DNA from 3 places in the Shewanella sp. LC6 genome. Region 1 is predicted to be linked to each of the others. Evidence: predicted binding sites of a transcription regulator. Region 1 holds the regulator's gene; each other region holds the start of a gene.
The links. Region 1 encodes sigma-54, which starts transcription at its own class of promoters, with help from an activator protein. Its sites were predicted from a motif close to GTTGGCACGNNNNTNGNNT; they were not measured.
Positions count from the first base shown of each region.

Region 2: FJD32_RS07055 (flagellar hook-length control protein FliK) is a predicted target of sigma-54. The motif match lies at 3,878-3,896, and genes of this name have one in related genera.
Region 3: FJD32_RS20015 (TorF family putative porin) is a predicted target of sigma-54. The motif match lies at 5,771-5,789, and genes of this name have one in related genera.

Region 1 is NZ_CP043902.1:832,719-843,405, reverse strand. It holds gene mlaE (lipid asymmetry maintenance ABC transporter permease subunit MlaE) at 1-489, opposite strand, end outside; gene mlaF (phospholipid ABC transporter ATP-binding protein MlaF) at 486-1,304, opposite strand; gene FJD32_RS03795 (KpsF/GutQ family sugar-phosphate isomerase) at 1,874-2,851, shown strand; gene kdsC (3-deoxy-manno-octulosonate-8-phosphatase KdsC) at 2,851-3,402, shown strand; gene lptC (LPS export ABC transporter periplasmic protein LptC) at 3,399-3,959, shown strand; gene lptA (lipopolysaccharide transport periplasmic protein LptA) at 3,946-4,497, shown strand; gene lptB (LPS export ABC transporter ATP-binding protein) at 4,494-5,225, shown strand; gene FJD32_RS03770 (RNA polymerase factor sigma-54) at 5,332-6,807, shown strand; gene hpf (ribosome hibernation promoting factor) at 6,836-7,123, shown strand; gene ptsN (PTS IIA-like nitrogen regulatory protein PtsN) at 7,126-7,569, shown strand; gene rapZ (RNase adapter RapZ) at 7,566-8,420, shown strand; gene FJD32_RS03750 (HPr family phosphocarrier protein) at 8,407-8,682, shown strand; gene mgtE (magnesium transporter) at 8,872-10,236, shown strand; gene FJD32_RS03740 (molybdate ABC transporter substrate-binding protein) at 10,318-10,687, opposite strand, start outside.
Region 2 is NZ_CP043902.1:1,557,933-1,568,619, reverse strand. It holds gene fliN (flagellar motor switch protein FliN) at 35-409, opposite strand; gene fliM (flagellar motor switch protein FliM) at 422-1,453, opposite strand; gene fliL (flagellar basal body-associated protein FliL) at 1,494-2,015, opposite strand; gene FJD32_RS07055 (flagellar hook-length control protein FliK) at 2,099-3,793, opposite strand; gene fliJ (flagellar export protein FliJ) at 3,944-4,387, opposite strand; gene fliI (flagellar protein export ATPase FliI) at 4,399-5,736, opposite strand; gene fliH (flagellar assembly protein FliH) at 5,705-6,652, opposite strand; gene fliG (flagellar motor switch protein FliG) at 6,639-7,685, opposite strand; gene fliF (flagellar basal-body MS-ring/collar protein FliF) at 7,678-9,363, opposite strand; gene fliE (flagellar hook-basal body complex protein FliE) at 9,408-9,746, opposite strand; gene FJD32_RS07020 (sigma-54 dependent transcriptional regulator) at 9,923-10,687, opposite strand, start outside.
Region 3 is NZ_CP043902.1:4,464,033-4,474,719, forward strand. It holds gene FJD32_RS19970 (GGDEF domain-containing protein) at 1-320, shown strand, start outside; gene FJD32_RS19975 (DUF3016 domain-containing protein) at 334-858, opposite strand; gene FJD32_RS19980 (hypothetical protein) at 1,129-1,437, shown strand; partial or broken gene FJD32_RS19985 (IS110 family transposase) at 1,612-2,627, shown strand; gene FJD32_RS19990 (hypothetical protein) at 2,964-3,278, shown strand; gene FJD32_RS19995 (DUF4240 domain-containing protein) at 3,285-3,794, opposite strand; gene FJD32_RS20000 (hypothetical protein) at 3,918-4,301, shown strand; gene FJD32_RS20005 (response regulator) at 4,375-5,172, shown strand; gene FJD32_RS20010 (HU family DNA-binding protein) at 5,269-5,592, shown strand; gene FJD32_RS20015 (TorF family putative porin) at 5,881-6,573, shown strand; gene rimK (30S ribosomal protein S6--L-glutamate ligase) at 6,619-7,524, opposite strand; gene FJD32_RS20025 (GGDEF domain-containing response regulator) at 7,675-9,396, opposite strand; gene FJD32_RS20030 (response regulator) at 9,406-9,840, opposite strand; gene FJD32_RS20035 (CHASE domain-containing protein) at 9,837-10,687, opposite strand, start outside.

The DNA.
Region 1 (10,687 bases):
AAACATCAGCGCCAACAACGGCATGCTTATTACACCCGCCCAAAAGCGTGGCGCAATGATTTGCCGCAGTGGGTCAATCGCCATCATCTCTAAGCTGGATAACTGCTCGGTACTCTTCATCAGACCGATTTCGGCGGTGAGTGCCGAACCTGCGCGGCCAGCAAATAACAAGGCTGTAACCACGGGGCCAAGTTCACGCAGTAAACTTAAGGCCACCATCGGGCCTAAACTCTCCTCCGTACCAAACCCGACTAAGATGTTGTAGCCCTGCAGCGCCAATACCATGCCGATAAACAGGCCGGAGACCACAATAATGACCATAGATTGTACGCCGACCACATAGATTTGGCGCACTAATAATGGAAAACCTTTACGCACCCGAGGCCAACGAACAATCGCGCCCCACAGCATCAGGCCTGCACGGCCAAAACCGAGCACTAACTCGATAGCGCTGCGGCCAAGGTCGGCAATACTATCTAATAACTTCACTTGCCAACTCCTTTTGCCAATAATTCTTGCTGGTAATCCTTTGCCGGATAATGGAACGGCACAGGGCCATCTGGCGCACCTTGAATAAACTGCTTGAGCTGCGGATTATCCGCATGCTTTAACTCCTCAGGCGTGCCATGGGCAATAACTTTTTTATCTGCAACCACATACACATAATCTGCAATCCCGAGCACTTCATCCACATCGTGGGACACCACAACCGAGGTTAAATTAAGAGCATCGGAAAGTTCGCGGATAAGCTTAACCAGCACGCCCATAGAAATAGGGTCTTGTCCGGCAAAGGGTTCATCGTACATGACCATTTCTGGCTCAAGGGCGATCGCCCGAGCAAGCGCGGCGCGGCGCTGCATCCCACCGGATAACTCGCTGGGCATCATTTGCGCGGCGCCCCGTAGACCAACGGCCTCAAGTTTCATCAGCACGATAGTCCGAATAATCTCTTCGGGCAGGCCTGAATGTTCACGTAGCGCAAAGGCAACGTTATCGAATACGTTAATATCGGTGAATAATGCGCCACTTTGAAACAACATACTCATGCGCTTGCGCAGTTCGAATAATTCGCTACGGCTCGCCGCATGCACATCCTGTCCATCGAACAACACTTGGCCGCTATCGGGCGTTAATTGGCCGCCGATAAGCTTGAGCAAGGTGGTCTTACCTATACCACTCGGTCCCATAATGGCGGTGACTTTGCCCCTAGGGATAGACAGGCTAATATCTTCATATATGACACGCTGGCCACGGCGAAAGCCCAAATGACGGATCTCAACCAACGGCGTTTGTTCTTGAGTCATGCTTGATTCCGATATTTGAAAAGAGGTGGCCTACGCTTCCTGCCCAGACCAATCGAAGAGCCGCAAATTGTACGTAATTGCGCTTTAACCTACAACAGAATCGACACTATCGTCCTGCGATACTTTCAATTTGCCTCATTTCCAGCGAGAATGCGCCCTAAGTTTTCGCTCTGTGAAGCTAAAGTGTTACTTAATGTTTTCAGCAGTGTTGATAAATTAGCAAAATGGTTTTGTAAACGGTCAAGACATAAGCTAATTGATACAAAGATAATGTGAGTACAACTTAACTTAAAAACGCTATTGAGTTCTGCAATTAAGCATCAAACTGGCCATCATAGTTACCTTACTCACTGCGGGTGGCAAAAGGGAAATACCAAAGACGATGATATTGCTCAAGGCATTCAATGGCTAAACGATATATTCTGCCCTAATGCCTAGGCGCAGAGCTTAAACAATAGCATGCGACTCAAAGTAACAAGCCGTTAATTTTATCATCTTTATCGCGTACCAAATTGTGCTATTCCAATCCCAGACGGGGCGACAAAGACAATGCAAGAAGAGAGATAGACATGGTAGACCAATCACAATTGCGCCAGTGGGGCTGTAAAGTCATCGATATTGAAAAATCGGCCCTCGACAATCTTTATCAATATGTCGATTCCGTTGAATTCGCCCAAGCCTGCGAGTTAATCCTCAACTGCACCGGCAAAGTCATCGTGATGGGGATGGGGAAATCTGGCCATATTGGTAATAAAATCTCTGCTACCCTCGCCAGCACTGGCACCCCAGCCTTCTTTGTGCATCCTGGCGAAGCCAGCCATGGCGACTTAGGCGTACTCTCTGATAATGATATTATCCTCGCCATTTCGAACTCGGGTGAATCGAGCGAAATCCTCGCACTGATGCCTGTTATCCAACGTAAAGCCATTCCCGTGATTGCTATGACTGGCAAACCGGAGTCCACGATGGCACGTTTGGCCAAAATTCATTTATGTATTGAAGTGCCTGAAGAAGCCTGTCCGCTCGGGCTTGCGCCAACCTCGAGCACCACCGCAACCTTAGTGATGGGTGATGCGATGGCCATTGCGCTGCTGCAAGCCAAAGGCTTTACTCGGGAAGACTTTGCCATGTCTCACCCAGGCGGTGCCCTAGGGCGTAAGCTACTGTTAAAAGTCAGTAATGTCATGCATAGCGGCGATGACTTGCCACTCGTCAAACACGATATCTGTATTACCGATGCCCTGTATGAAATCTCCAAGAAGGGCCTAGGCATGACGGCGGTGATCGATGAACAAAACAAACTCGTGGGTATTTTTACCGACGGCGACCTACGCCGCGTTATCGATGCCCAAGTCAACCTACGCACCACGCCTATCGCCGATGTGATGACGCGAAACTGTGTCACAATTACTGAAAACGTCTTGGCAGCACAGGCGCTGCAAGTGATGGACTCAAAAAATATCAACGGCCTGATAGTGATAGATAAAGACAATCATCCTGTCGGTGCGCTCAATATGCTCGATATGGTTAAAGCGGGAGTCATTTAATGCCACAGCAAGGATTTTACGGCCCGATCAGCGATGATGTGTGGCAAAGAGCGCAAAAAATTAAACTGCTGATCTGCGATGTGGATGGGGTATTTTCTGACGGCCGCATTTATTTAAGCAACTCGGGTGAGGAGCTCAAAGCCTTCCATACCCGCGATGGTTATGGAGTGCGCTCTTTATTGACCAGTGGCTTTAATCTGGCCGTGATAACAGGCCGCCAGTCTAAAATTGTTGAAAACCGCATGACGGCCCTCGGTGTAACCCATATTTATCAAGGTGTGGATAATAAATTTGTCCCCTATGAAGAACTGCTGTCGCTCTACAATGTCACACCAGAAGAAGTTGCCTATATCGGTGATGATATTGTCGACCTGCCAGTGATGAATGTCGTCGGTCTTGCCGTCTGTGTCGCCGATGGACATCCCTATGTGCGCCAACACGCCCATTTTGTGACCCAGTTAAATGGTGGTCATGGTGCGCTCAGAGAGCTGACAGATCTGTTACTTCTGAGTCAAAACAAATTTACCTCAGCCCATGGGATGAGCATATGAGTCGTGTGACCCTCGCCATTATTGCTTTTTTTGGTACTGCACTAGTGCTGTATTGGCAGGTCCAACAAAAACGCGGTGGCGATACCGATAGCAGCCTGAACGATACAAACAGACCCGACTACATTATCGAAGATCTGCGCAGCATCGAGTTTAACGAGCAAGGACAAGTCAATAGTCGCGTCACGGCAAAGCACATGGAACACTATGAGCTTAAAAACCAAACCGACTTTATTCAGCCTGTCTATCTTGTGTATCCCGACCAAGGTAAAGCAAAATGGCAGATCAGAGCCGATCAAGGTCGACTCAACAAAGATACTGGCAAGGTTGTATTAGAAAATAATGTTATTATCGATGCCATCAGCCCTGGTGAACCGATACAAACCTTGTCCACCAGTTTTTTAGAACTCGATCTCAACACAATGATAATGACCTCTGACCGCATCATTTACGTCACAGGGAAAGATTTTAATATTCAAGGGCAAGGCCTTTATGCCGACCTTAACGCGCAGGAAGTGCAATTGACCAGTCAGGTAGTAGGAACCTATGAAGCAAAATAACATATTACTTGCCAGCCTAATGCTAATGATAAGCATGAATGCCTTCGCCAAGATCGGTGACTTACAGCAAGAAGTGAAAATTAAAGCCGTCAGTCAAACTGCGGACATTAAAAACAATCAGATCATTTTCTTCGGTCCCGTTGAAGTTGTTCAAGGCTCAATTAAAATCCATGCGGATCAACTCCGTGCATTTTCTGTCGAAGGCGAAAATAGTAAAGTCTTACTGGCTACAGGAAATCCAGCAACCTACAGCCAAATCCTTGATGATGGCCGCCCTGCATCTGCTAGCGCCAAAGAGATTCGCTATGAAATGGCCACTCGGACGTTGACCCTAACTGGTACAGCGACCCTAGACCAAGCGGGTAGTCAAGTTACAGGCAATTTAATTCGTTACGATATTATTCAGCAAAAACTGATCGCCGAAAGTAGCGGCAATGGTGATGATCGCGTAATTACCATTATTCAACCTGATAATTATCAGGAAGAACTCAAAAATACACCAACAGATAAACCTGTGAAAAAACAGGATTCTAAATGACCCAAATCACCTTAAAAGCACAGAATCTCGCCAAGAGTTATAAAAGCCGCCAGGTTGTCAAAGATGTCAGCCTGACAGTAAAAACGGGTCAAGTCGTCGGTCTACTCGGCCCTAACGGTGCGGGTAAAACCACCACCTTTTACATGGTCGTGGGCTTAGTTAAAAGCGATAAAGGCCATATCTTTATCGACGATGATGATTTAACCGCCGATCCTATGCATCTGCGTGCCCGCAAAGGTATTGGTTACCTACCACAGGAAGCGAGTATCTTTCGTAAATTAACCGTACACGACAACATCATGGCGGTACTGCAAACCCGTAAAGAGCTCAATAGTGACCAGCGCGAAGAAGCACTAGAGCAACTGCTAGAAGAGTTCCATATCACCCATATTCGTGACAGCCAAGGCATGTCCTTATCGGGCGGTGAACGTCGCCGCGTCGAAATTGCCCGCGCCTTAGCGGCCAACCCCAAGTTTATTCTGCTTGATGAGCCCTTTGCGGGCGTTGATCCGATCTCCGTTATCGATATCAAGAAAATTATCGAGCAGCTTAAGAGCCGAGGCCTTGGTGTACTGATCACTGACCACAATGTGCGCGAGACCTTAGACGTCTGTGAACATGCTTACATTGTGAGTCACGGTAATCTTATTGCCGAGGGCACACCCGCAGAGATCTTAGACAATCAGCAAGTTAGGGCTGTGTACTTAGGTGAACAATTCAGGCTATAGTTACTAAAACAAAGCTAATAAGCCTTGAATTTGAGAGCGCTAGGCTCCATCCATATGATATCAAGCGACCTAAACTCACAATAATAACCTAGGGATCAGCGGTAACATGAAAGCGTCACTCCAGCTCAAACTGGGTCAACAGTTAACCATGACGCCACAACTTCAGCAGGCCATTCGCCTGCTGCAACTGTCGTCATTGGAACTGCAACAAGAAATCCAGCAAGCCTTAGACTCTAATCCTCTTCTCGAGCTGGAAGAGGAGCAATTTGACGCGCCTAGCGAACGTAAGCAAGATATCGCCGATACCGACTTTAGCGAAACGACAGCCCAACCACAGGAACAAGATAATTCCACCGTGGACATTGCCGAGTCGCTGACCAAAGAATCTCTGCCCGAAGAGTTACCCATGGATACCACTTGGGATGAAGTCTTTACCGCATCGCCAAACTCAGGTTCTGGCGCTAGCCGTGAAGATGACATGCCCTTCCAAGGGGAAACTAGCGAGGGGTTGTACGAACATTTAGAATGGCAAAAAAACCTCACGCCCTTCTCTGAAACCGATTTAGCCATTGCCACCGCGATTATTGATGCCATCGACGATCAAGGTTATCTCACTCAAAGCACTGAAGATATCCTCGAAGCCATGGGCAATCCCGAGATTGAACTCGACGAAGTTGAAGCCGTGCTCAAGCGTATTCAACACTTCGACCCCGTTGGTGTCGCGGCAAGGGATTTAAGCGAATGTCTGCTTATTCAACTCTCCCACTTCTCGCCGGATACTCCACACCTCGAAAACGCCCGCATGTTGATCAAAGATCATTTAGATCTGATCGCCGCTCGCGACTTTAGGCTGTTAATGCGTAAGACCAAACTGAAAGAGGACGAGTTAAGGGACAGTATTGCGCTGATCCAAACCTTAAATCCTCGCCCCGGTTTACTCATCACCCCTGTCGATGAAGAATATGTGATCCCCGATGTATCGGTGTCGAAGAAAAACGGCCGTTGGGTGGTCGAATTAAACCCTGACTGCATGCCAAAAATCAACGTAAATCAGCAATATGCAGCAATGGCCCGAAGTTCAAAAAATCAAGCTGATAGCCAATTTATTCGTGGCCATCTGCAAGAGGCTAAATGGTTTATCAAAAGCCTTGAAAGCCGCAACGAAACACTGCTCAAGGTGGCAAACTGCATAGTGCAATACCAACAGGGTTTCTTCGAATATGGCGAAGAAGCCATGAAACCTATGGTCCTTAACGATATCGCCGAAGCGGTAGAAATGCATGAGTCCACCATTTCACGGGTGACGACTCAAAAATACATGCATACCCCAAAAGGACTTTTTGAACTAAAATATTTCTTCTCAAGCCACGTCGGGACGGATGATGGCGGTGAGTGCTCATCCACAGCAATCAGAGCTTTCATTAAGAAACTGGTTGCAGCGGAAAACCAGAAAAAACCATTAAGCGACAGCAAGATGGCTCAACTTCTGGCAGAACAGGGAATTAACGTTGCGCGCAGAACCATTGCGAAGTACCGAGAAGCGATGCTTATTCCCCCTTCCAATCAGCGTAAAAGTTTATAGCCTATTGTGAGTATCGGAGGACGTTTCTATGCAAATAAACCTAAGTGGACACCATATCGAGATTACTGAATCGTTACGGGCATATGTTGAGGAAAAGTTTTCAAAACTTGAACGTCATTTCGAACAGATCAATAATGTGCACGTTGTGCTCAATGTTGAGAAAATGCAACAGATTGCCGAAGCGAGAATCAACCTCACCGGTGGTGAAGTCTTCGCGACTTCAGAGCATGCAGATATGTATGCTGCCATAGACGTCCTGATTGATAAACTTGATCGTCAGGTTATTAAACACAAAGAGAAGTTAACAAAACACTAGCAATGGAACTTCGTACCATACTGCGGCCGGAGTGCACAACCTGCGCCACTCCGGGCAGTAAGAAAAAGGTACTGGAACTCATCAGCGACTTAGCCGCTGCCCAGTACCCCACCCTCTCATCTCAAGAGATCTTCGAAAGCCTCGTGGCGCGCGAAAAGATGGGTAGCACAGGTATAGGTAACGGTATCGCCATTCCACATGGTCGATTAACCGATATAACACAACCCATAGCGATATTGATAAAATGTGAGGAGCCGATAGCCTTTGATGCTATCGATAAACAACCCGTCGATATTTTATTTGCACTACTCGTGCCTGCCGACCAATGTCAGCAGCACCTAAGTACCTTGTCATGCATGGCTGAAAAGCTCAGTGACAAGCAAATATTAAAACAATTGCGCAAGACGCATGATGAAACGGAACTCTATCAGGTAATCATTGGATGAAACTGGTCATAGTGTCAGGGCGTTCAGGCTCAGGCAAATCGGTCGCACTTAGAGTGCTTGAAGATCTCGGCTACTATTGTGTCGATAATTTGCCTTTGCCTTTGATTGGCAGTTTGCTTGAACAGCTCAAAGGCAGTAACGATCTCGTTGCTATCAGTGTTGACGTGCGCAATTTACCAGAGCAAGACAAAGTGCTGGTTAAACAGCTTGCCAGCCTGCCTACGGGCACTGAACTCACCAGCTTCTTCTTAAACTCCAGCGATAAAGTGCTGCTAAAACGCTATAGCGAAACGCGGCGCTTACATCCCTTATCTAAGAGCCGAGTGTCACTGCAAGAAGCCATCAAACTTGAAGGCAAATTGCTGGAGCCGCTGTCACAGCAGATGGATCACTATATAGATACCTCGAATCTGAATATCTATGAACTCAGCGACCAAGTGCGGCAAATACTCCTTGGCAGTGTCGATAAGGAACTGGTGATCAACTTCGAGTCTTTCGGTTTTAAGCATGGTATGCCGACCGAAGCTGACTTTATGTTTGATGTGCGCTTTTTGCCAAATCCCCATTGGGAACCGGAGCTTAGACCTCTCACCGGTTTAGATGAACCCGTAGCGGAGTTTTTAAATCGCCAGCCACTGGTGAATAAGTTCATCTGGCAAATCGAGAATTTGCTCGAAACCTGGTTGCCGCATTTAGAGCGCAATAATCGTAGCTATCTGACGATTGCGATTGGTTGCACAGGTGGCCAACACCGCTCAGTCTATGTAGCCGAGCAACTAGCTAAACGTTTTAGTAATGGCAAACATAAAGTCAATGCGCGCCATCGAGAGTTGAGCCATGCCAAAACTTGAGCGCCAAGTCACCATCTGCAATAAACTCGGCTTACATGCCCGTGCCGCCACAAAGCTCGTGGTATTGGCCTCTGAGTTTGATGCCAGCATTACGCTGATCCAAGGTGAAAAACAGGCCTCTGCCGCCAGTGTATTGGGTCTACTCATGCTCGAGACGGGCATGGGTAAAACCATCACCCTCATCGCCGAAGGCCCGGATGCCGAGCCTGCACTTAATGCCATTTGTGCCCTTATCGACGCTAAGTTTGACGAAGCCTGCTGATGGTATCATCTCGATGATCCCTGCCGGTATTCAGTATCCTGTTTGGTTTTGATTTCAGCACCTTATACCAGTAAAACACATTTGTGACTCGACGCCCTCCCGTGCGCTAAATTACAATGTACTGCTGCGCTTTGGCTTAAGTCCTCAATAGCTAAACGCCAACCCATCCACCGCCGCCATGGAGGAAACATGCCTGTAGAAGCCTCAGACAGTTTACAAGCCGAACACCGCCTCGACCAACTGAGTCAAGCCCTCAACAGTGGTATGTTTGTGCATGTCAGGCAAATGCTACAAAATATGGCGCCGTCAGATATCGCATTGATTTTAGAATCGTCACCTCCCAAAGCTCGGCAAGTGTTATGGCAACTCGTCGATCAAGATCAGCTCGGGGATATTCTCGATGAACTCAGCGAAGAGTTAAAAGACCCGCTGATCAGCACCATGAGTCCAGAGCGAGTCGCCAAGGCTACCGCCAGCATGGATACGGACGATCTGGCTTATATTCTGCGAAGCCTGCCAGATACTGTGTATAAACAAGTATTACAGTCGATGAGTCTGCAAAACCGCCAGCGAGTCGAGCAAGCGCTCTCTTATCCCGATGAGACCGCAGGCAGCTTAATGAACACCGACACAGTAACCTTAAGACCCGATGTCAATATCGATGTGGTACTGCGTTATTTGCGCCAACGGGGCAACCTGCCCGACACTACCGATACTTTATACGTGGTGGATAAACACGATCGCGTGCTTGGTGGGGTCAAACTTGCGGATCTGCTCACCTGCGATCCCAATACTCATATCAGCAGCATTATCGATACCGATATCGAGAGCATTCCCGTGGGCATGTCCGACAGTGAAGTGGCACAACTGTTCGAGCGCCATGACTGGGTGTCAGCGCCCGTGGTCGATAGTGAGGGCAAGTTGCTCGGCCGGATCACCATCGATGACGTGGTGGATGTTATCCGTGAAGACGCCGAGCACTCTATGATGGGGATGGCGGGGATGGACGATGATGAAGACACCTTCGCCCCAGTACTCAAAAGTACCTTCCGCCGTTCGCTCTGGCTCACTATCAACCTATTTGCGGCTCTGCTGGCGGCCTCTGTCAGCAATATGTTTGAGGGCACTATTGAACAGTTTGCCACGATTGCGATTTTAATGACGATTGTACCGAGCATGGGCGGCGTCGCAGGTAATCAAACCTTGGCCCTAGTAATCCGCGGGATAGCCCTAGGCCATATTGGCCAAAGTAATGCCCGCTGGCTGATAGGCAAAGAGCTCGCGATTGGCTTTTTGAATGGCTTAATGTGGTCGATGTTAGTGTTTATCGCGGTATTAGTTTGGAAAGATGATATGGCGCTTGCCAGCCTGATTGGCGGTGCAATGCTCATCAATATGACAGTCGCAGGACTAGCAGGCGCCAGTATTCCGCTGATCTTAAAGCGCTTAAAAGTAGATCCGGCGTTGGCGGGCGGTATGGTGCTCACCACAGTCACCGATGTGATAGGTCTGTTTGCCTTTCTCGGATTAGCGACGTTGTATTTAATGCACTAGCACTAGCACTGGCCTAAGCCTTGCTAAAGCGAGCAACAAAAATGGCGCATTTAGCGCCATTTTTAATGAGTCCATTAGACATTATTTTTTAGGCGGCTGAAAACCATAACTGCTCAAAATAGCCTGTCCCTCTGGGGATAAAATAAACTCGGCCAGAGGTGCGGCTGCACTATTGGCATCCTTTAACACCAATAGGCCATAGTCGGCACCAACGGCTAACTCTGGCGGTAAATCGACAATCTTAAGGCTAGGCACTTCTTTTTGTGCCAGCACCGCATTGATGCAATAGGTTAAGAACACATCCGCCTGCTTATTTTCCATCACCCAAGCATAGGGATTACGATCCTTGGGCGGTTTAGCACTCTCAGGCCCACCCGTTAGCTGCATGGCTTTGGTTTCTAATGTAGTTTTTGCATTAGCTTTTAAGGCCTCGGCTTTCGCAAAGACTGCC
Region 2 (10,687 bases), 730 kb from region 1:
CTCGCTCCTTCAGGCTTTTTCTTAATGAGTGATATTACTTAAGCTTTTTAATTCGCTCAGTCTGACTAATTACATCTGTTAAGCGAATACCAAATTTATCGTTTACCACCACCACTTCACCATGGGCGATAAGCGTGCCATTAACCATCACATCCAACGGTTCACCTGCAACTCTATCGAGCTCAACCACTGAACCTTGGTTCAGCTGTAACAGGTTACGGATACTGATGAAGCTGCGACCAACTTCCATCGAAATCGTCACAGGTATATCTAAAATGGTATCTAACTTAGCCGCTTCTGCCTTGCTAATCGGCTGTGAGTCATCCACTAGCTCATCAAGATCAACGGCATTAGCCTCTTCCAGAGCTTGTTCGGCCATCGCAGCTGCCCAATCATCATCTGTACTCATCTCACTCCACCTTTATAATTCTGATATGTCTCTGGCTTTGCCTTTACGCGTCACTAATTGTAATTCGGATTTGACCGTCTCAGGACGAGGAATTTTTTCGTAAATTTTAAGTGCTAGATTATCGCGTGAACGTCCCATTTTACAGCGGTAAGTCGGTAAGTCCTCAATTCTCATCATAATGTACTCTGGCAATTCAATAGGGATAATATCCCCAGCCTTAAAGTTCATTACATCTTTGAGTGTGAGTTCGTGCTCAACCACGGTGGCATCAAAGCCTACTTTAACGTCCATAATCTCGTCATGAAGCGCCTGTGACCAACGCATATCGGTATCTTGTTTATCACTCTGTACGCCCGCATCGAGTAATTCGCGGATTGGCTCAATCATCGAATATGGCATCGTGATGTGGAAATCACCACCACCACCATCCACTTCGATATGGAAGGAGTTAATGACAACGACTTCAGTTGGACTGACAATGTTAGCCATCGCTGGGTTAACTTCGGAGTCTAGATAATCAAACTCCACATCCATCACTGGTGCCCAAGCATCTTTATAATCTTCAAAGATAATTTTAAGTAATAACTGCACAATACGCCGTTCAGTGGGGGTAAATTCCCGCCCTTCAATCTTGGCGTGGAAACGGCCATCACCACCAAAAAAGTTATCCACCAAAATAAATACCAGTCGCGCTTCCATGGTAATCAGCGCAGTACCTTTTAGGGGGTGGAAACGTACCATGTTCAGACTGGTTGGGACGAATAGGGTATGTACGTACTCACCAAACTTGAGCATTTGCACGCCGTTGATCGACACTTCGGCCGCGCGACGCATCATGTTAAACATGCTGATCCGCAGGTGACGGGCAAAACGCTCATTAACAATTTCGAGCGTGGGCATACGACCACGCACAATCCGATCTTGGGAAGAAAAATCGTAGGAACGAGCCTCCTGCCCAGCGGCATCAAGCTCATCATCCTCTTCGACATCATCGACCCCGTGTAAGAGCGCATCAATTTCGTCTTGGCTTAATAAATCACTCACAGTATTGTCTTCGCCTCTTTAAGGTGCTGAAGATGAAAGGTTATTGCATGACAAAACCAGTAAAGAGCACTTTTTCAACGACTTTACGTCCCGTTACAGATTGCAACGTGTTTTGTACGCTCAACAGGGCTAATTGTCGTAATTCATCTTTACCCGCCTGTGTACTTAGCTTTTGCACATCGGCACCACTAAAAGTGGTTAGCAGCGCATCTTCAATCAATGGAATGTGCTTTTGGGTCAACACATCATCATCTTGACCTCTGACCATAAGTTGCACTTTGATTTCGACAAGCCGAGCGCGGTCCGGTCCTGGAAGGTTAAATAAAAATGGGCGAGGCATCGGCACATAAGCTGCCAATGCCGGCTCAGCAGCCGGCGCTGCCGTTTCGGTTTTAGCACCTTCGGCCTCGACAGGAGCCTCTTCACTACTTCCAAGGAAAAACCAAAGCGCGCCACCAATTAATAGCGCAACAAAGACACCCACACCGATAAAAATAAATAGCTTCTTTTTACTTTTTGGTGCTTCAGTACTTTCAAGTTCTAGTGATTCTTCCTTGGCCATTTTCTGTTCTCTTTAATAGGCTAAATTTGGGAATGGGATTAAGGCTCAGTTTATAATCCACTTTGTTACTATAGGTTACCTGCTTAAGCGTAATAATCTATACCCGAATTTAAACTAGTTGCTTGATTTAAACCTAAATCGAGTTCTTCTGCCGAGAAATCATCCACATTTCCACCACTTGAACCGCCACTGTCTGCAAATCCTCCCTCACGGCGTTGTCCTTGGTCACCTTGAGAGACGTGACTGTCAGCGAGTTGCATGCCTTGTTCTTGTAATAATTCACGTAAACGAGGAATCGCTTGCTCAACCACATCGCGGGTCTGCGCCTGAGCAACATGGAATTGTACTTGCGTCTGCTCACCATGAACTTGTATTTTCACTATCATGTGTCCAAGTTCGGGTGGATCTAGGCGAATTTCCGCCTGTTGAATACCTTGGCTAACCATAGTAACAAGCTGCTGTTTCATCACAGGAGAAAAGCGCTGGATCATTTCCTGCATCTGATTTTGGTTTTCAACGCCTTGACGTAAGGAAAGATGAACCTGTGGTATCTCTTGGCGTTGAATTTGCTGGTTAGCTAAAGAGTGTTGTATCGATACCGCTTTAAAATCAGCAGGCTTAAATTCTGTAACAGATTCTTCATGGCCAGTATCGAGCGAAGATAAGGCGTTTTCTTGCCGCGAATCCAGTGTGACGGCTAACTTGGCATCTTTTAACAATAATCCTGCCGAAATTTCGGCGCGTGAAGGATTGTCGTCAATAGCATTAGGCTCAACCGAAACCGCACCTAAGGCATTAAGCTCTTTAGTCGTAGAGTTTAATATCACGGCATCAGCATCGGTAACTGACACATTAGCTGTATTGACTGACGGTGACTGTCCAACCGTTGGCGCAATCGTTTTATCAATTGATGGGAGCGACAGATTTATCGACTTATTGCTTAGTTCAGCCTCTTTCACCTCTAACTTGTTAGCTTCAGAGATAGATTCCCCTTCAATCGGTAAAATGGGGGGTTCTGGCGGTTTAACCCATTTTTCAGTTCGCATCTCTGCAAGCATTGATGCATCATCTATAAGCGTATCATCGGTCGAAGCGCCAGTCTTATCCACAGTTTCAGTATTCGCCGTTGCAATCAAACCTACAGTATTAATAGGGGGTGCCTGCCTAGGTGCAATATCTTGCAGAGAGGAGGCTATATTTTCTTGATCACCAGATATCTCATCTTGCTGAAATCCCAATGGTTGATTTTGTGGTAATTGTTGCAGATGTTCGACCACATTAGCTTGATCTAAAACTTGTTCACCTATTGTTTCATCTAATGAGTCATTCGTTAAGGTAGCTTCATGCGACTGTGCAAATTTCGCTAGATCATCTAAAAAAGTTGGCTTGATAGTCTCTTCCGTTGGTAAAGCGCCATCCTCTGTTGCAGGGGCTAAGATGCTAGCGGCATCTTCTGTCGTTAATTGAGCTTCAAGCGGCAAAGAGTCGCTAGGAGCGGCCGCTTTTTTCATCTCGTTTGCCATGCCTATTTGAGCAAAAATCAAGCTAATATCAGCTTCATCATCTGCACTAGTGTCATCAATATCTGTTTTCTGTTTTGTCGATTTGGCAGAAACATCTGGAGAAACATTGGTGTTAGTCGAGGATGAGCTAATAGATGTCACTGAAGCCAAAGCGGCAGAAAAGTCTTCACTATTAGCATCTTGCCCCAATATTTTACTTGAGCCAGCACTATTTTTCGCATTAGATACTAATAGGATATTGTTCATTTGTTGCATAAAAGCTCCTAAACATCCGCCCAGAGGAAAAAGAGCGTGGGCAAACGTCAATTTATACGGCTTTGGCTATATCTGGCATAAATCAAGCAAATAAAATGCCAACAAATGGATATTAAAAATTCGAGTATTATTGATTGTCGGATTGGTTAATTACTTCTTACGACGGAAAAATTGCTGCGAAGCAAATTCATCCGTCATTTTTTGCTCTTTTTTGAGCTCAATGACTTGGCGCTTTTTCTCTTTATTTTCTAACAGTAGTTCTACAGCCTTACGTTTTTTTTGTTTTTCTAGCCAGTGCTGCTGACGGTAGTGTTTCTGCTTTTCACCATCGGCTACGACACGATTTTGCTGAGCAATAGCCTCATCGATTTGCCGAATAAAACGATGGAATTGGTGGTAATGACTCGCACTAATGGCCTGCCCCTGCTGCGACTGCATCTGCTTCATATAATCCAAGCGATAGTTATTTAGCGCATCAAGCTGATTTTGGCGCTTTTGGCACTCAAGTTGTGCCGACTTTAGCAGCAGCGCAGCCTGTTCCTCGGCATCGAGGGCTAACTTTAATACGAGTAATAGGGGATCGGCATTCGCCATAACGGCCTCAATTATTTACATTGCGCAGCGAGTTGCCCGAGCAACATTTGACTATCAGCAAAGCTAAAGGCATCACGCATGGTTTGCCGCAGAAAAGCGTTCATTGCAGGTTGTAGACGTATCGCATTATCAATACGAGGATCGCTCCCTTGTGCATAAGCGCCAATCGAAATCAGATCCTTATTCTGCTGATAAAGGGAATAGGTTTGCTTGACGCGGCGCATGGCCTCAAGATGTTCATTGGAAATCACCATTGGTGCCACACGGCTAATAGAAGCCTCAATATCAATGGCAGGATAGTGCCCAGAATCAGCAAGCGATCGAGAAAGCACAATATGGCCATCGAGGATAGCCCGAGAAGCATCAGCAATTGGGTCCTGTTGATCATCACCCTCGGTCAGCACAGTATAAAATGCGGTGATAGACCCCTGTCCAGGACCGCCATTGCCCGCCCGTTCAACCAGACGCGGCAATTTAGCAAATACCGACGGTGGATAGCCTTTAGTGGCTGGAGGTTCACCGACAGCCAAGGCAATCTCACGCTGCGCTTGGGCGTAACGAGTCAGACTATCCATTAATAACAACACGTTATAACCTAAATCTCGAAAATACTCGGCGATACGAGTCGAGGTTTCACAGGCGCGAAGACGCATCAGCGGTGAAGTATCGGCGGGTGCCGCCACCACAACAGAACGCGCTCTGCCCTTTTCACCTAGGATCTCTTCAATAAATTCTTTGACTTCGCGGCCACGCTCCCCAACGAGCCCCACCACAATAATGTCTGCGGTCGTGCCCCGGGTCATCATACCTAACAGCACACTCTTACCCACACCCGAGCCCGCAAACAAGCCCATACGTTGTCCCTTGCCAACAGTTAGCATGGCATTGATGGCGCGTACGCCCACATCGAGTGGTTCAGTGATCGCACGGCGAGAAAGTGGGTTGATGGCGTTACTGTGTCTTGGTGCCTGCTGTTCAGTAGATAACGCGCCGAGGCCGTCTAACGGCACACCATTACCGTCGAGCACGCGCCCTAACAGGGATAAGCCCACATTCAGACCCGCCTGCTCTCCAAGGGGAACAACCCGCGCACCAGGTAACACGCCACGCAGCTCTTCAATTGGCATGAGATATAATAATTCATCATCAAAACCAACGACTTCGGCAATTAACTCTCCAGCCATGGTCTCAATAGAACACAAACTACCGACGGGTGCTCGACAGCCACTTGCCTCTAAGGTTAAGCCGACAACGCGCACTAATTGCCCACAGGCAACGGCGCGAAATGGGGGCACTTTATTGATGCAATGATTCAGTTTATTCAGCAGTTGATGGCGGCGATTGTGCATCTTGCTCTCCATCAGCTTGCGGTTGTGCTAACAGTTCATTATCGTCCAGTGTTGATTTAGGGGCGATTTTAGCGGCATTTTCGTCATCAAGAGCAGCTTGTCGCTGTTGTTGCTGTAACGCTAAGTGAGATTGCTGATTACGCAGCGATTCAAACACGGCATCAATCCGTGAGGAAAGGGTTAAATCCACCAACGAGCGTTGGCTACTGATAATACAATCCCCCACCGTTAAGCTAGGATCGGCCTCTAATTGCCACTGATTACGGTTCAATTGGGTACTGGAATATAAGGTTTCAACCAAGGCAACATCATCAGGATGCATACGAAGGTTGACGCTTTGTTCCTTAATCGGGAGAGATTCGACCCCTAAACGCAATGCGGACAGGATTTGCTCGGGATGAGTTTTGAGTTCATGACCAATCACAGATTTCGCCAGTGCCATAGTGAGCGTCATTAAAGAATGCTCAATGTCGCCATCGAGTAATTGCAGTGGTTTTTCAAATTGGCTTAACAGCTCCTCAAAGCGGCAAAGCAATGATTTAGCTTCAGCAAGACCTGCTTCTAAGCCCTGTTCATGCCCCTGCGAAAAGCCTTCTTTATGGCCTTGTTCAAGACCTTCTAGTCGACCTTGTTCTAGGCCCTCGCTATAGCCTTGCGTTTTACCCTCATCAAAACCTTCAGCTTCGGCTTGAGCACGAATATCTTCGATTTCTGCCATAGTCGGCGGCGAAATCGTTTCGATGACTGCCGCTTTGGGTACTTGTTGGGCGCTATAACCGAATAGATTAGAAATACTATCGTCTTCGGCTTCTGTCACATCGGGCAATTGCCAATGGCTAAACTCAAGCTCAGCGTCGCTGACCACCCTGTGGGACAATTTATTGTCGCTATTGTCGCTCCGATTAGAGGAACTCATCGCCACCACCGCCGCCTAACATGATCTCACCACTGTCACTTAACCGACGTGCAATTGACAGAATTTCTTTTTGGGCGATTTCCACTTCGCTGATCCGTATTGGGCCCATCGCCTCTAAATCGTCACGCAGCAACTCGGCTGCCCGTTTCGACATATTGCCTAAAATCTTATCTTTGAGCTGATCGTCTGCGCCCTTCAGCGCCTTCATTAATACATCCTGCTGCACTTCACGCAGTAAGGTTTGAATACCACGATCGTCCACATCGATAAGGTTTTCAAATACAAACATCAAGTCTTGGATCTGCTGCGCCATTTCCTCGTCGGTTTCGCGCATGGTTTCCATTAACTGACTTTCGACACCGGTATCGAGGTAGTTCATAATGTTGGCCGCCGCCTTTAGGCCGCCCATCTTCGCTGCTTGCGCGCCACCTTGGCCGGCGAATTGTTTCTCCATGATGTCGTTTAATTCTTGCAATGCTGCTGGTTGCAGTTCTTCAAGATTGGCGATACGCATCATTAAGTCTAAGCGGGTATTCTCAGGGAACTGGCCGAAAATTTCTGCGGCTTGATCTGGCTCTAAATACGATAAAACAATGGTTTGGATCTGTGGATGTTCGTTTTGGATGATAGTCGCGACTTGGCGCGCATCCATCCATTTGAGGGAATCCAAACCTTTGGCGCCGCTGCCCATGATAATTTGTTCAATCAAATTACCGGCTTTGTCTTCACCTAGAGCCGCCGTTAACGCCTTACGAACGAACTCTTCGCTGTTAAAGCCAATGGAAGAATACTTTTGAATATCATCGAGAAACAGCTTATGCACCCCGATGACTTTTTCCTGACCAAAGTCTTCCATGGCCGCCATTGCCATACCCACTTTTTGCACTTGTTTAGGTTCTAAGTGCTTTAAAATAGAGGCGGCATCGGCTTCACTCAAACTTAACAGTAAAATCGCCGTTTTTTCGATGCCACTGAGATCCTTAATATTGAAACTTGAGGTTTCAGCGGCGTCTTTTGATTTATTCTCAGCCATTGTCTTGTAACCAGTTTTTCACGACTTGGGTTGAAAGCTCGGGCTCATTGGCCACAAGCGCACGGATAGCTTTAATCATATCATCATCTTTATGCAGATTAGGGATAAGAATTGAGCCATCGTCGGCATAACTATACTCTGCTTCTTTGGTATTGAGCATCCCTAAGGTGTCAGCAGCATATTGATCCTCAATCTCGGCGAGCTCATTACCCAATCTTGCATCGTCTGGCATGTTAACGCTATCAGGATAGATTAAACGTTTGAGCATTGGGCGCACCACAGCAAGGATCAGCACTAAGATAACTAAGGCACCAATACCTAACTTTACTGCACGCCAGAACCAAGGCTGTTCCCAAAGCTCAGGCGCAGGTACATCTTCAACCAATTGATCCATAAAGGGAACAGTGACTACCTCTAAAACATCACCCCGCTGCGCGCTAAAGCCTACCGCGCCTTCTAATAAACGGCGGATATTCGTCAGCTCTTGTTCGGTACGGGCAACGCGTGCCACTTGGCCATTTTCACCCGCAGCGCCCGGTTTAAAGTCTACGGCTACAGACACACTGACGCGGCGCACTACGCCAATTTGCTGACGGGTATGGCTGATGGTGGTGTCTAATTCAAAATTACGAGTGGCTTCGCGGTGCGAGTTACCTGCGGTAACACTTTCGGTTGCTTTATCAGCCTCCTGAGGAATATTAGATTCCATCGGAGGTTGGTTCGATAATGCGCCAGGGATCCCCCCGCTCGAACCACCAGTAGAGTTATTCTCGACCGTCATTTCACTGCGTAGTGACGGTAAATCTGGATTAAACCGTTTGGCCGTTTGTTCAACGGCGGTGAAATCCATGCTCACGTCCACTTGGGAGGTGAAATTATCAGGCCCGAGAATAGGCGATAAAATCGAATCAATCTTGGTGCGGTATTCGGTTTCTTTTTGCTGTACCAACTCAAGCTCACGACGAGCTCTAGCAGAAACACCATCTTGGCTACCGGAGTTTAGTAAGCGACCATTAGAATCGGTTACCGTGACGCGTGAAGGCTCTAAGCCCTGAACCGCAGAAGCGACGATATCAACGATGGCATCAACTTCACCTTGGCCTAAGCCACCACGGCGAGTGTTAATTACAACTGTTGCACTTGGCTGAGAAGTATTACGGGCAAATACGTTTTCTTTGGGGAGTGCCAAAATCACTTTAGCGCGGCTTACGCTTTGTAACTGTTCAATCGCGCGGGCAAGGTTTTCTTCTTGGCTATGCTTGAGGCGAGCCTGTTCCATTCTTTGGCTCACACCAAAACCACTGTCTTGGGTAAGAAAGTCTTGGGTCGATGCAGCAGGACTATTAACCCCTGCACGGCTAAGCATCATTTTGACTTCTTGGTATTTATCTTCTGGCACTTTAACAACATCAACTTCGATCTGATATTTTATCTTGTTTTTATCAAGTACATCGAGTACTTGCACCATTTCCTGAGTTTCCATTTTACCCAATGGACGGTACTCAGGCTCCTGTGCCCAGATCATGACAAACACGGCTAACGCCAAACAAATGGCGAGGGCTAAAATCATGGTGATTTGACGCATCATATCGACGCCACCGAGACTCCCCAGCACGCCGGATTTATTTTCCTGTTGGACCCCTTGGTCCATTACGCCGGCATTCGATCCGACAATCATTTCTGTGCTCACGATTCGTACCTGCTAATTGCGTTATTCAAGGCCTAAACAGGCATGCTCATTATTTCTTTATAAGCTTCAACGAGCTTATTGCGCACTTGGACAGTGGCTTCAAAGGCAACACTGGCCTTTTCGCGGGCGATAACAGTATCAGACAAGCTCACGGTGGTATCACCCATTTCTAAGCGAGTCGAGAGGTTAGATGAGGTTGACTGCAAACCACTCACATTACCAATGGCTTGTGAAAGTAGCTGGCCGAAGTCAGCACCACTGGTGTTATTCACTTGCTGCACAATATTATTAGGTGAAATCCCAAAAGAAGGTTTGATTTCACCTTGAAGTGACTGCATTTCTTGCAGTAATGAATTCGCGCCAATTTGCATGTCGTGCTCCCCATCGTCGAGTTATTGACGATTAAACTCTCAAGATAACGAGGATATGCAAAACTACGGCCAAGTTTTTACTCAGCCGTGTTAAAAAGAATTGAGGGAGTCGTCAGATATGAAATTGCCAAAGGGTAACCAGTGGCAATGGTGCTAGAAAGGTTGCAAAACTCGACTTAGTTAGGCAATTGAATCCCCATATCGCGCATTCTGGCCATCTTGTATCTTAAGGTGCGTGCGCTGATCCCAAGTTTTTCGGCAACCAACTTACGGCTGCCTTGGCATTGCGCTAGGGTTTCGAGAATGATCACATGTTCCTGCGCCTTTAACTCTTCACCTAACCCCTCTGGCTCACTGCAATATTCAGCATCATCGGATGATAACGGCACATCTTGAGCATCAATAATAATGTCATTGGCAGTAATCACCGTACCTGATCGCAAAATCAAGGCTCGCTGCACAACGTTATCGAGCTCTCGCACATTACCTGGCCAGCGATGGCCAAGTAAACGGCGGCATGCGGCCTCATCAAATTCGGGTACGTCGATGATACTCAGTGCCTTTGCGTGTTTTGTGAGTAAATGCCGAGCTAAGGGTAAAATATCCGCAGGGCGTTGATTCAGTGCAGGCCACGTCAGTGGAAACACGTTAATACGATAATAGAGATCTTCCCGGAATTGCCCTGCGGCAACCACGGCTTTTAAATCACGATTTGAGGTTGCCAGCACTCTCACATCCAGCTTGATGGTTTTACGGCCGCCTAACCGCTCTACTTCACGCTCTTGCAATACGCGCAGCAGTTTGGCCTGTAACCCTAAATCCATCTCTGAAATTTCATCGAGTAATAAAGTTCCGCCCTGTGCTTGTTCGAATTTACCGGGGCATGCCTGATAAGCACCGGTAAAGGCGCCCTTTTCATAACCAAATAAGGTCGCCTCGAG
Region 3 (10,687 bases), 1.4 Mb from region 1:
TGGTGATCAGTACCTGCAATCAACTTATCGATCGTTGCCAACGGATATTGACGGATTTTGAAACCAATAAACCTCTCTTCTATAGTGCCGAACATTGGCAAGCCCAAGAAATGCTGGCAGATGACAGGCAAGGACAAGCTTGTTATCACAAGTTGATCAGCCTATGCGTCGGCGTACTCACACCAGCCCATACCTTTAACTGCAATGAACACAGCCTATCGACCTTAAGTGCCAAGGCAAAAAAACAGGCAAAATCCGCAAGTAACGGATTTTGCCTGTTAGAAGAACAAGAAGAGACTCTTCAAGCCTTGAGTGCTTAGATGGGACTAATGCCTACAACTTAGGCGCAACGGTTTTTTTCAACCAATCGCTGAGCATTTTTGTTTCATACATAAATGGCTTGTCATTCACTGACTGAATGCCGGACATAAAGCCCATGTCGGAGAGTTTTTCATCCCCCGCGATGATCACTTTGTCATTTTCAAGCACTTGATAACTAAAGGTTATACGGGGTGGATAAAGATCTTTTATCACCCGTAAATCATCAGCTGTCGCCCCAAAGGTTGGACGCATATCGCCCGCTAAGTCGACATCAGTAACTGTCATCTCCAACTTTTGGTTCGGTTTTAAGACTTTTACGGCTTCTTTATTGATATTTGTGGTTAAGGTATCGAATAAACGCTTTTCATAACGGGACTGAATTTCGCCCGAAGATTTAATATCACGAAAATCTTTTGGATTTTGCCAAACAATCTTCACCACTCCGTCTTCAGTCACAGGGTCAGTTTTCGCCTCATCGGCGGCCCACACACTACTGCAACTCAACACACCGGCGAGTAATAGGAACTGGACTTTCATATTTGCCTCCTAAGCCTAATAGTTTCTGCGTTATACCGTACAAAATCTAACCTGAACTCGAGCTTAATGCAAAACGCTCCCCTTAACAGCACATAATCAGTAAGCTTTTGTATAAATTAGTAAATATGATAGAAAATTTCAGATGATATCGTATCTTTTTGTATCCAATACCCAATAAGGGATAAAGTTATTAATTTGTGACTTTTTAACGCGCATATTACCTAAAAAAGTATTATCCTTCGCACACTGTTTTATGACCTCTAATTAAAAATGAAATTCCCCGTTGTACCTGTATTTGTATTGATCCTACTTTCCTGTTTTACCAGCGCGATTTGGTTTATCTCCTCAGGGGAGAAAGACACGCGCCCAGAAACTTGGTCATCTTTTATTTATACCCATGGTTATGATTCTGGTAAGTATAAAAAAACTGATAATTTCAACAGCTATGAGGCCTGTCGAGACTTTGCCAAAGAGCAATCATCTTTTTACGATAACGTGCCTTGGGAATGCGGTCTAAAATGTGGTTTTGACTCCCGTAAACAGGGATTTCAATGCCAAGAGATGCGTAACGAGCAGTAAGGTTATGGTTCAGCCAAGGTTCAAGATATCCTAGGTAAGCTTAATTTCTAAGCAATACCTTTGGTTTTGTTGGTCATGGATGGATAATGGAATGGACCCATCCACTTTAAATCGGCCTCGCAATGGGCCACGATGTAGTCGCTAAAACTCATCAGAAAGAGGACGGGTCCACCTATGAAGATTACTACAATCGGTTTAGATATCGCAAAGTCTGTTTTTCATGCTGTTGGCGTCGATAAAGCAGGCAAGTTAATTAAAAAGAAAATGCTTAGACGCAAAGACTTGCTTCCCTTTATCGCGAAAATTGAGCCTTGCTGATTGTGATGGAAGCCTGTAGTGGCGCAAATTACTGGACCAGAGAATTTGAGCTGTTGGGCCACAGCGTCAAGTTAATTGCTCCTCAATTTGTCGTGCCTTTTCGGCAAGGTAACAAAAATGACTACAATGATGCTTTAGCCATCGCGGAGGCTGCGCAGCGACCCAACATGCGGTTTGTAAAACCCAAAAGCGTCGAGCAGCAAGATGTGCAACTGCTCCACCGAATGCGCGAACGATTAACTAAGCAATCAACAGCCTTAATCAACCAAGTGCGAGGTATGTTAGCTGAATACGGCATCGTGATAGCCAAAAGTAAATCGGCTTTTAAAGTACAGTTTCCTGAGATTTTGACTAACGAAACCAATGCGCTGACTACCAAAGGTCGAACAATTTTTTATCAGTTATATGAAGAGGTTACAGATATAGAAAGACGGCTTAAGGATTGTGATACCCAAGTACTCACTGAAACGAAAAACAATGTGATTTGCCAGCGTTTAGAGACTATCCCAGGTATTGGTCCCGTCACCGCTACGGCCTTTTATGCGGCTGCTGGAGAGGGTAAAGACTTCAGTAATGGTAGACACTTTTCAGCTTGGTGTGGCTTGGTTCCCAAGCAACACAGCAGCGGAGGTAAAGATAACCTCCTTGGGATAAGCAAGCGGGGAAATGCGTATTTACGTACCCTGTTTATTCACGGCGCCAGAGCGGTGTTGCAGCACAGTTGTCATAAACAGGATAAATTTAGCTGCTGGGCAATACAGTTAGCAGAGCGCCGAGGTTTTAATCGAGCCTGTGTGGCCGTCGCCAATAAACTCGCGAGAATGGCATGGGTTATCGCGGCGCGTGAGGAAGAGTATCGGCTTCCAGTATAGTACTGAATAGATTCAATAAACGTGAATAATTAACCAACCAGCAAGTTGCTAAGACACTTGATTTGATGATGAGACAGTCAGACTGATCTACTAAAAACCTTAGTCGGGCATAGGCTCATTACGAAGCCGCAGGGATGATAAGGACTGTAGAAGCAGATATCCATCAGGGCCAGAGGGATCCCTCAATAACAGGCCGGATATATGGGTGCAATGAACTCTTCTCAAAATCGTTATCGAATGTCTTGCAAACCGGATGGGTCCATATATGCACGATGAAAGCCAAACGACGATTTAAAAACCAACCGAGTTCTGGTGATTTTAATTTGGAGTTTATCTATGAAGCTAAAAACGGCCCCCATACGCCATGCAGTGATAACAAAGTTTACCTTATGCACTCTGCTCACACTCAGCACACTGATCAGTTTATCTAGCCATGCAGCGACACTGACGGCCGAACAGCAACAAGCAGTAAAATCGCACTTCGATAAACTGGCCCAGTCACAGCAAGTTGCAGAGCAACGCCTGACTGAGCAGCTCGATCAAGAATTTACCCGCCAATTAGCACAGGAGGAGCATCAGTTCATGCGCCAAACGTGTACCCAATACGGCATGACCTTCGACGTTACCAGTAACGCATGTTTGCGCTCTTAGGGCGAATTAAAACGGAAAACGCGCACTAAGCTCAGGATATTGCTGTCTTAAGTCTTTGGGTTTAGTGCTAAATTTTTTGCCTACGGGAGTCGCTTTACCCGAAGGCATAAAAGGCAACTCTTTACCCGTTCGGTCTTCGTATAATTGCCCTGCAATAAGATCGTAATCTTCAATAAAGGGATAGGCATAACCATCCTTTTCTGGCCATGCAGTTAACTTCGCTAACGAATCAGGCTGGGCAATCACAGCCTCATAACTGGCTTGTCCAAGTGAAATCAGAAAAGCGCGAAATTCGGCAAAGGCATAATCAGAATCACACCCCGTAATGATATAAGCCGCCCCCCAAACCGACCATAAATAACTTCGGCGCATCTGTTGACCAAACAGCTTATCAAAGACTTTTAGCTCTTCATCACTCAGTTTACTCAGTTTCAGCTTTAATGCCTCAACCAAAGACTCTTGGGATTGCGCTGGTTCACTGCGGGTCACTAAGTCCCAAAATTCTACTTCTGTCATCACTTAACCTAATTTAATGCCCAAGCAAAGGCGTATTCTACATGATAATACGGTTATGCTGGACTCAGTTCGGGGCATTTCCTACACTTGCTCCACTTCACATTAGCCAGTAACCCTAACTTTATGCCTAAACGCCTAATCCTATTGATAACCCTTTATACTCTGTTTGCCATTGTTGCCCTATTACGGGCTGTCGCCACCACCTCCTTCGATTTGTTTACCTTAGGTGTATTACCCGTTTTGTTTGGCATACTGACACAAGCACCTTGGTCTAGCTTAGTGCTCAAAATTTATATTGGATTACAAACCTTAGGCCTGTCAGCACTTGGGGTTACTGCCATTATCGCCTATCAGATTACACCTCAAGACGTTAAAGTGGTGGTAGAGGGTCATAACATCCCGATGTTACCGCTGGTGCTGTCTATCATTGCCCTGCTATTAGTACAGTATTGGATCGCATTTTCACGGGTAACCCGTGATTATTTAACTGCAAAATTGAAAGCTTGATTTAATGTGTTGCGAAGCAGTTATTTCTCGCCTAAGTTAACGCCTTTCTAAAAAAGCCCAATAGCTTGTGACTATGACTCATTTATCGCCTAACGAATTATCGATGCTTATTATTGAGCCATCGGAAACCCAGCGCCGCATTATCATCAAGCGCTTACAGCAAGAAGGCATTGTTAGCATCGAAAATGCTGCCAATATTGAAGAGGCTAAAGGACTCATTGCTCGACACAAACCCGATCTCATTGCCAGTGCAATGCATTTTGAAGATGGAACAGCGACCGAGTTTTTGAACTACCTGCGCAGCAAAAGTGAATATAAAGATATTCAATTTATGCTGATCTCAAGTGAATGTCGCCGTGAACAATTGGAGATTTTCCGCCAGTCTGGCGTAGTCGCGATTCTGCCAAAACCTTTTAATGCCGAACACTTAGGCAAGGCGCTAAATGCGACCATCGATTTGCTCAGCCACGATGAACTCGACTTAAGCCACTTCGATGTGCACGATGTACGCGTGCTTGTGGTTGATGACAGTCGCATGGCACGTAATGTGATCAAGCGAACTATTGGTAATTTGGGGATAAAACTGATTACCGAAGCAGAAGATGGTGCGCAAGCCATTGAATTAATGCGTCATAATATGTTTGATTTAATTATCACTGATTACAATATGCCCAGCGTTGATGGACTGGCATTAACGCAATTTATCCGTAATGAAAGTCAACAATCCCACGTGCCTATTTTAATGGTCTCGTCTGAGGCTAACGATACACATTTAAGTAATGTATCTCAGGCTGGGGTGAATGCCCTGTGCGACAAGCCCTTCGAACCCAAATTGGTTAAGCAACTCTTATATCAGTTGCTCGAAGAATAAAACCTAAGTCACGAATGGCGCAAATACCCTCCAATTTTGTTACTTCGATGACACAAGCCCGCAGCAAAGGGCTTTCCAACGCTTTAACCTTGTGGCATGTTAGGCTCGCTGACTTACATAAATCTACGGAAAGAAGAGACAATAAAAATGAACAAAACTGAACTTATCGCCAAAATTGCAGAAAATGCCGATATCACTAAAGCTGAAGCAGCACGAGCATTGAAATCTTTCGAAGCGGCGATTACTGAATCAATGAAAAACGGTGACAAAATCTCTATCGTCGGATTTGGCTCCTTTGAAACAGCGACTCGTGCAGCTCGTACTGGTCGTAACCCACAAACGGGCAAAGAAATCCAGATCGCTGAAGCCACTGTGCCTAAGTTTAAAGCGGGTAAAACCTTGCGTGATAGTGTGAACTAATTCGCTCGACATTGATTTTATAAAACGCCTCCTCTGTGAGGCGTTTTTTTTCCCTCACGAAAGCATAAAAGATGATTTTTTGCACAAACACAGTGCGTCCACCGCTCCATTTTTGAGCGCTTTAAAACATTTAATTAACATAAATTATGTAACCAGTTGTTTTTAAAGATGTTCAAATAATGGCATGTGATTAGCAACTCCCTTATCAGAAAAAACCATGATGCACCAATGCCGCCGTATTTAAGTGGCATGAGTGAATCGATAAATAAATCAATCGAGGGGATGAGTATGAGAAAATCACTGTACAGCGTTTTGGCATTATCGACGGGATTATTACTAACCACTAACGTCTTTGCGGCGGTATCCGGCAATATTGGCGGCACATCAAACTATCTATGGCGCGGAGTGACTCAAACCAATGATGCGGTGGCGATCCAAGGCGGTCTTGACTACAGTCATGACTCAGGATTTTATGCGGGTACGTGGGCATCAAATGTCGATTTTGGCAATGACACTAGCTACGAGTTAGACCTCTATGCTGGTTACGGTGGCAACATCACCGACGATCTCAGCTATGATTTTGGCTATCTCTATTATGCCTACCCCGATGCCGAAGGCAGCATCGATTTTGGTGAGCTCCACGGGGCTATTACCTGGAAGTGGGTCGAACTTAGTTATTCCCACGTGATCAATGCGGGTGATGACGTAGCGGCGGAACCACTCGATAACAAAGATATGAGTTATCTTGCCGCCACAGCATCTTTCCCTTTAACCGAGAAACTTAGCCTGTCATTCCACTATGGCTACTCCACAGGAGATGTGGTTGAAGCTTGGTTTGGTGAGGATAACTATGCCGATTACAACCTAACACTTAGTGCAGATACCAGCATGGGCACAGTCTCTTTTATGGTATCAGATACTGATCTGGCTGATGACGATGCTAAAATCGCTTTAGGTTACTCCTATAGCTTTGATTTATAAAATAAAGAACTAAGAAACACGCCGCGTTAATCGCGGCGTATTTTATTAAGCGATCACCGCCCGATTCGACTTACGTGCTAACACCATTTTCTCAATATATTCCACAATAGGCTCAGTTACCGAAATACCCGTAGTTTGCTCAATACCTTCGATACCGGGAGCTGAGTTCACCTCAAGGATCAACGGGCCACGATTCGAACGTAAAATATCCACGCCTGCAACGACTAATCCCATCGCTTTAACAGCGGCAACGGCCATCTTGCGCTCTTCTGGCGTAATTTTCACTTTTTCACCACAGCCGCCTAAGTGTAAGTTTGAACGAAAATCGCCCTCTGGCCCCTGACGCTTCATCGAGGCCACCACTTTATCACCCACCACAAAACAACGAATATCACTGCCGTTGGACTCTTGAATATACTCTTGCACCAAAATATTGGCTTTGAGCCCTAAAAAGGCTTCAATCACGCTCTCAGCGGCGGTTTTCGTTTCCGCTAATACCACCCCAATCCCCTGCGTACCTTCGAGTAACTTGATCACTAAAGGAGCACCGCCCACCATATTAATGAGATCAGGAATATCATTGGGTTTATTGGCAAATCCAGTGATAGGCATACCAATGCCTTTGCGTGAAAGTAATTGCAGAGCACGTAACTTATCCCGCGAGCGTGCTATCGAAATTGAATCGTTGGCGGCAAATACACCCATCATTTCAAACTGGCGCACCACTGCGCAGCCATAAAAGGTCACACTGGCATGAATACGCGGAATAATGGCATCAAACCCTGTTAATTCTTCTCCCTGATAATGAATGCTAGGTTTAACGGAATTAATATTCATGTAGCAATTCAAGGTATTAATCACCACAGCCTCATGACCACGGCTTTCGCAGGCGGCCACTAAACGTCGGGTGGAATACAATTCTGGAAACTGAGATAAAATACCGATTTTCATTACTAAATGACCAAATTAAACACAGTGATTGAAGCTCTGAGCACATTGCATCAGAAAGGGGCGCTGATATTTGTCTATTGCTCAGTGTAAAGCAAGAAAATATTCCTCACCAGACGAAAACCTAAGCCTTAGTCAAACGTAAGATAATCTTCACAATTTAGTGACTAACGGTGTAATGAACCTTGCTTCAAATTCGCTTGCCTCTAGAGGACGAGAAAAGAAGTATCCCTGTAATAGATTGCAGTGCCTTACTGTACAAAACTCCGCTTGCTCGAGGGTTTCAATTCCCTCGGCAACAGAGGTGACGTTAAAGCCATAGGCAAAGTTAAGCAACGCTGTGAGTAAACGAGTGTCCTTTTCGTCCTTATCGTAGGAAGCAATAAAACTTTTATCGATTTTTAACACGCTGATGGGGAACAACTTTATATGTTCAAGGGATGAAAATCCGGTACCAAAATCGTCCAACGCAAATCGCACTCCAAGTTGGGCTATTTTATCGAGGATCTTGGCATGTTCGTGGGGTTCTTCAATCAAACAGTTTTCAGTAATTTCCAACTCAAGTGCACTGGGCGCTAGCCCTGTCACGTTAAGAACATGGGCGATTTTCTCATATAAGTTGATATGCCCAATTTGAGATGCAGATAAGTTCACTGCAATGGTAAAGCGATGCCCTGTTGATGCTAATTGGCTCAGCCAATATTGGGCCTGTCGGCAGGCTTCATACAATACCCAGTCACCGATTTCTTCCATTAACCCAATTTCTTCCGCTATGGGCAGAAATTGGTCCGGAGAAATCAAACCATCTTCGGGATGCTGCCAACGAATTAACGCCTCCATTCCCACCATATGGTGTGTTTGCGCGTCAACTTGCACCTGATAATAAACCTTAAACTGATTCTGCCTTAAGGCCATTTTTAAGCTGGACTCGATATGATTGCGGTAGCGGACTTCTTTATCTAGCGCCTCGGAATAAAACTGGATCTGATTGCGCCCCATTTTCTTAGCACGATACATGGCGATATCGGCGCATTTCATTAACTCAGAGCTATCGGAGGCGGCTTCATTATAAAATGCCACGCCAATACTGGCGCCAATCATCACATCGTTATCTCCAAGGCAAAACACTTCTTCAAAAGCTTTAAGTAGACGGTTAGCCACTATCATGGGGAAATATTTGTAGTCATTGTCAGTCACTAACACCACAAATTCATCCCCGCCTAAACGAGCAATGACGTCACCATCCCGTAACACGGCACTGAGTCTAGATGCGACTTTCACCAACAAAATATCACCAGTCTGGTGACCTAACGTGTCATTAATCGCTTTAAAATCATCAAGATCAAGTAAAATCACGGCTAAAAAATCATTACTGCGTTTTGCTCTTGCAATGGCGCGATTTAAACACAGCTCAAATCCATAACGATTCATCAACTTGGTGAGTGAATCGTGCTCCGCCAGTTCTTTCAGTTTCTGATGGCTATTTCGTAGGGCAAGTGCCATTGAGGCGCGCTGTTTAGCGTAACGAATTGAACGACTCAGGATTCTTGAGTTAACTTCATCTTTAAGTAAGAAATCTTGGGCACCTAACTCAATACAACGCTGAGCGAGTTTTTCATCTTCGTAACGGCTCAACATCACCACCACAGTTTGATCTTGAGTCATAGAATTGAGCTTGATAAGCACTTCTAAGCCATTAGCATCGGGCAATAGGTAATCGAGTAGAATCCCGTCAAAATGACGCTCCAAGGCAAGATTCAATCCATCAAAAGCACAGTTTGCCTCAACCACATTAAAAGCTAACTTGGACTGTCGTAGCGCTCGAATAATAGCGGTTCTATCAACTTCATCATCATCGATAAGTAGTAAATCCATATACACATCCTATACGCTTGGAAGCTCAACGATGCGCCAGTAGCCTTCCAACATATTAAAAATATTGTGGAAACCATCTTTAATATCTGTTTTAACCATGTAACCAGCCACATGGTGACGGTAGGCTCTCATCCGATCTTCATCGGTACTAGAAGTCGTCAGCATAAACACAACGGAAGAAGACAACGTCGGATCAGAACGAATATGTTCAAGAAATTCAAAACCATTCATTCTGGGCATATTGAGATCGAGCAAGATCAAGTATGACCCCTTGATAGCGTTGGTATGCGTCAGAATTGAAAGTGCTTCAAGCCCGTCCCTCGCTCGCACAAGAGGATTAAGCAAACGCAGTTGCTTCATCGACCTCTGCACCGCCATATAATCCACATCATCATCATCAACTAACAGAATGGTCACTTGTTTATAGTCATGGCTATTACTCATACCGCCTCCTTGTTGACTATGTGCATCGGCCAGCTAAACCTAAAGCAACAACCTCGCCCCGCTGATTCAAGTAGAATTTCTCCCCCTAGACTTTCAACCGTCTTTTTGACAAGCGACAATCCCAAACCGCTTCCCTCGACTTCATCTCTTGGTCTAAGAGTTTGAAACATTTCAAATACTTTCTGGTGAAACGGGGCAGAAATTCCAGGTCCATCATCAATCACGCTAAACCAGTAATAGTGGCCTTTTGTTTCACATTGCACCTTAAGTACACCACCACCTCTATCATGGTGTTTAATGGCATTGCTAATTAAATTCCGAACGACTAGTTCTAAGAGCGTTTTAACCGTTTTAAATCGTGGAAAATTACCTTCGATGACCAATTCAAATCCCTGAGGCGGAGCGACCAAAGCGAACATATCTTCGACCAGTTGTCGACAATCAGTGTCAACCATTTCAATATCAACACGCCCAATGCGTGAAAACGTTAACAACCCGTCGAGTAATAACACCATTCTCTGGATACGATTCTGAATTAAACCTAAGTATTTTTGGACATTTTCATTAGTGTTATCAGCAAGATCTTCACTTAACCAATGGGTTAGTTGCTCAATACCTCTGAGGGGCGACTTCAAGTCATGGGAAGCAATATAGGCAAATCTATCTAGCTCTTGATTAATACGCTCCAACTCTGTCGTATGCTCGATACGCTGCGCTTCAATCCGCTTACGTTCAGAAATATTATTGATCGTCGTTAAAATGTAGATCCCATTACTAAAGTGAATAGGAGTTAATCCGACCTCGATCGCCAAACGTGTACCATCTTTGCAGCAACCAAACAGATCAT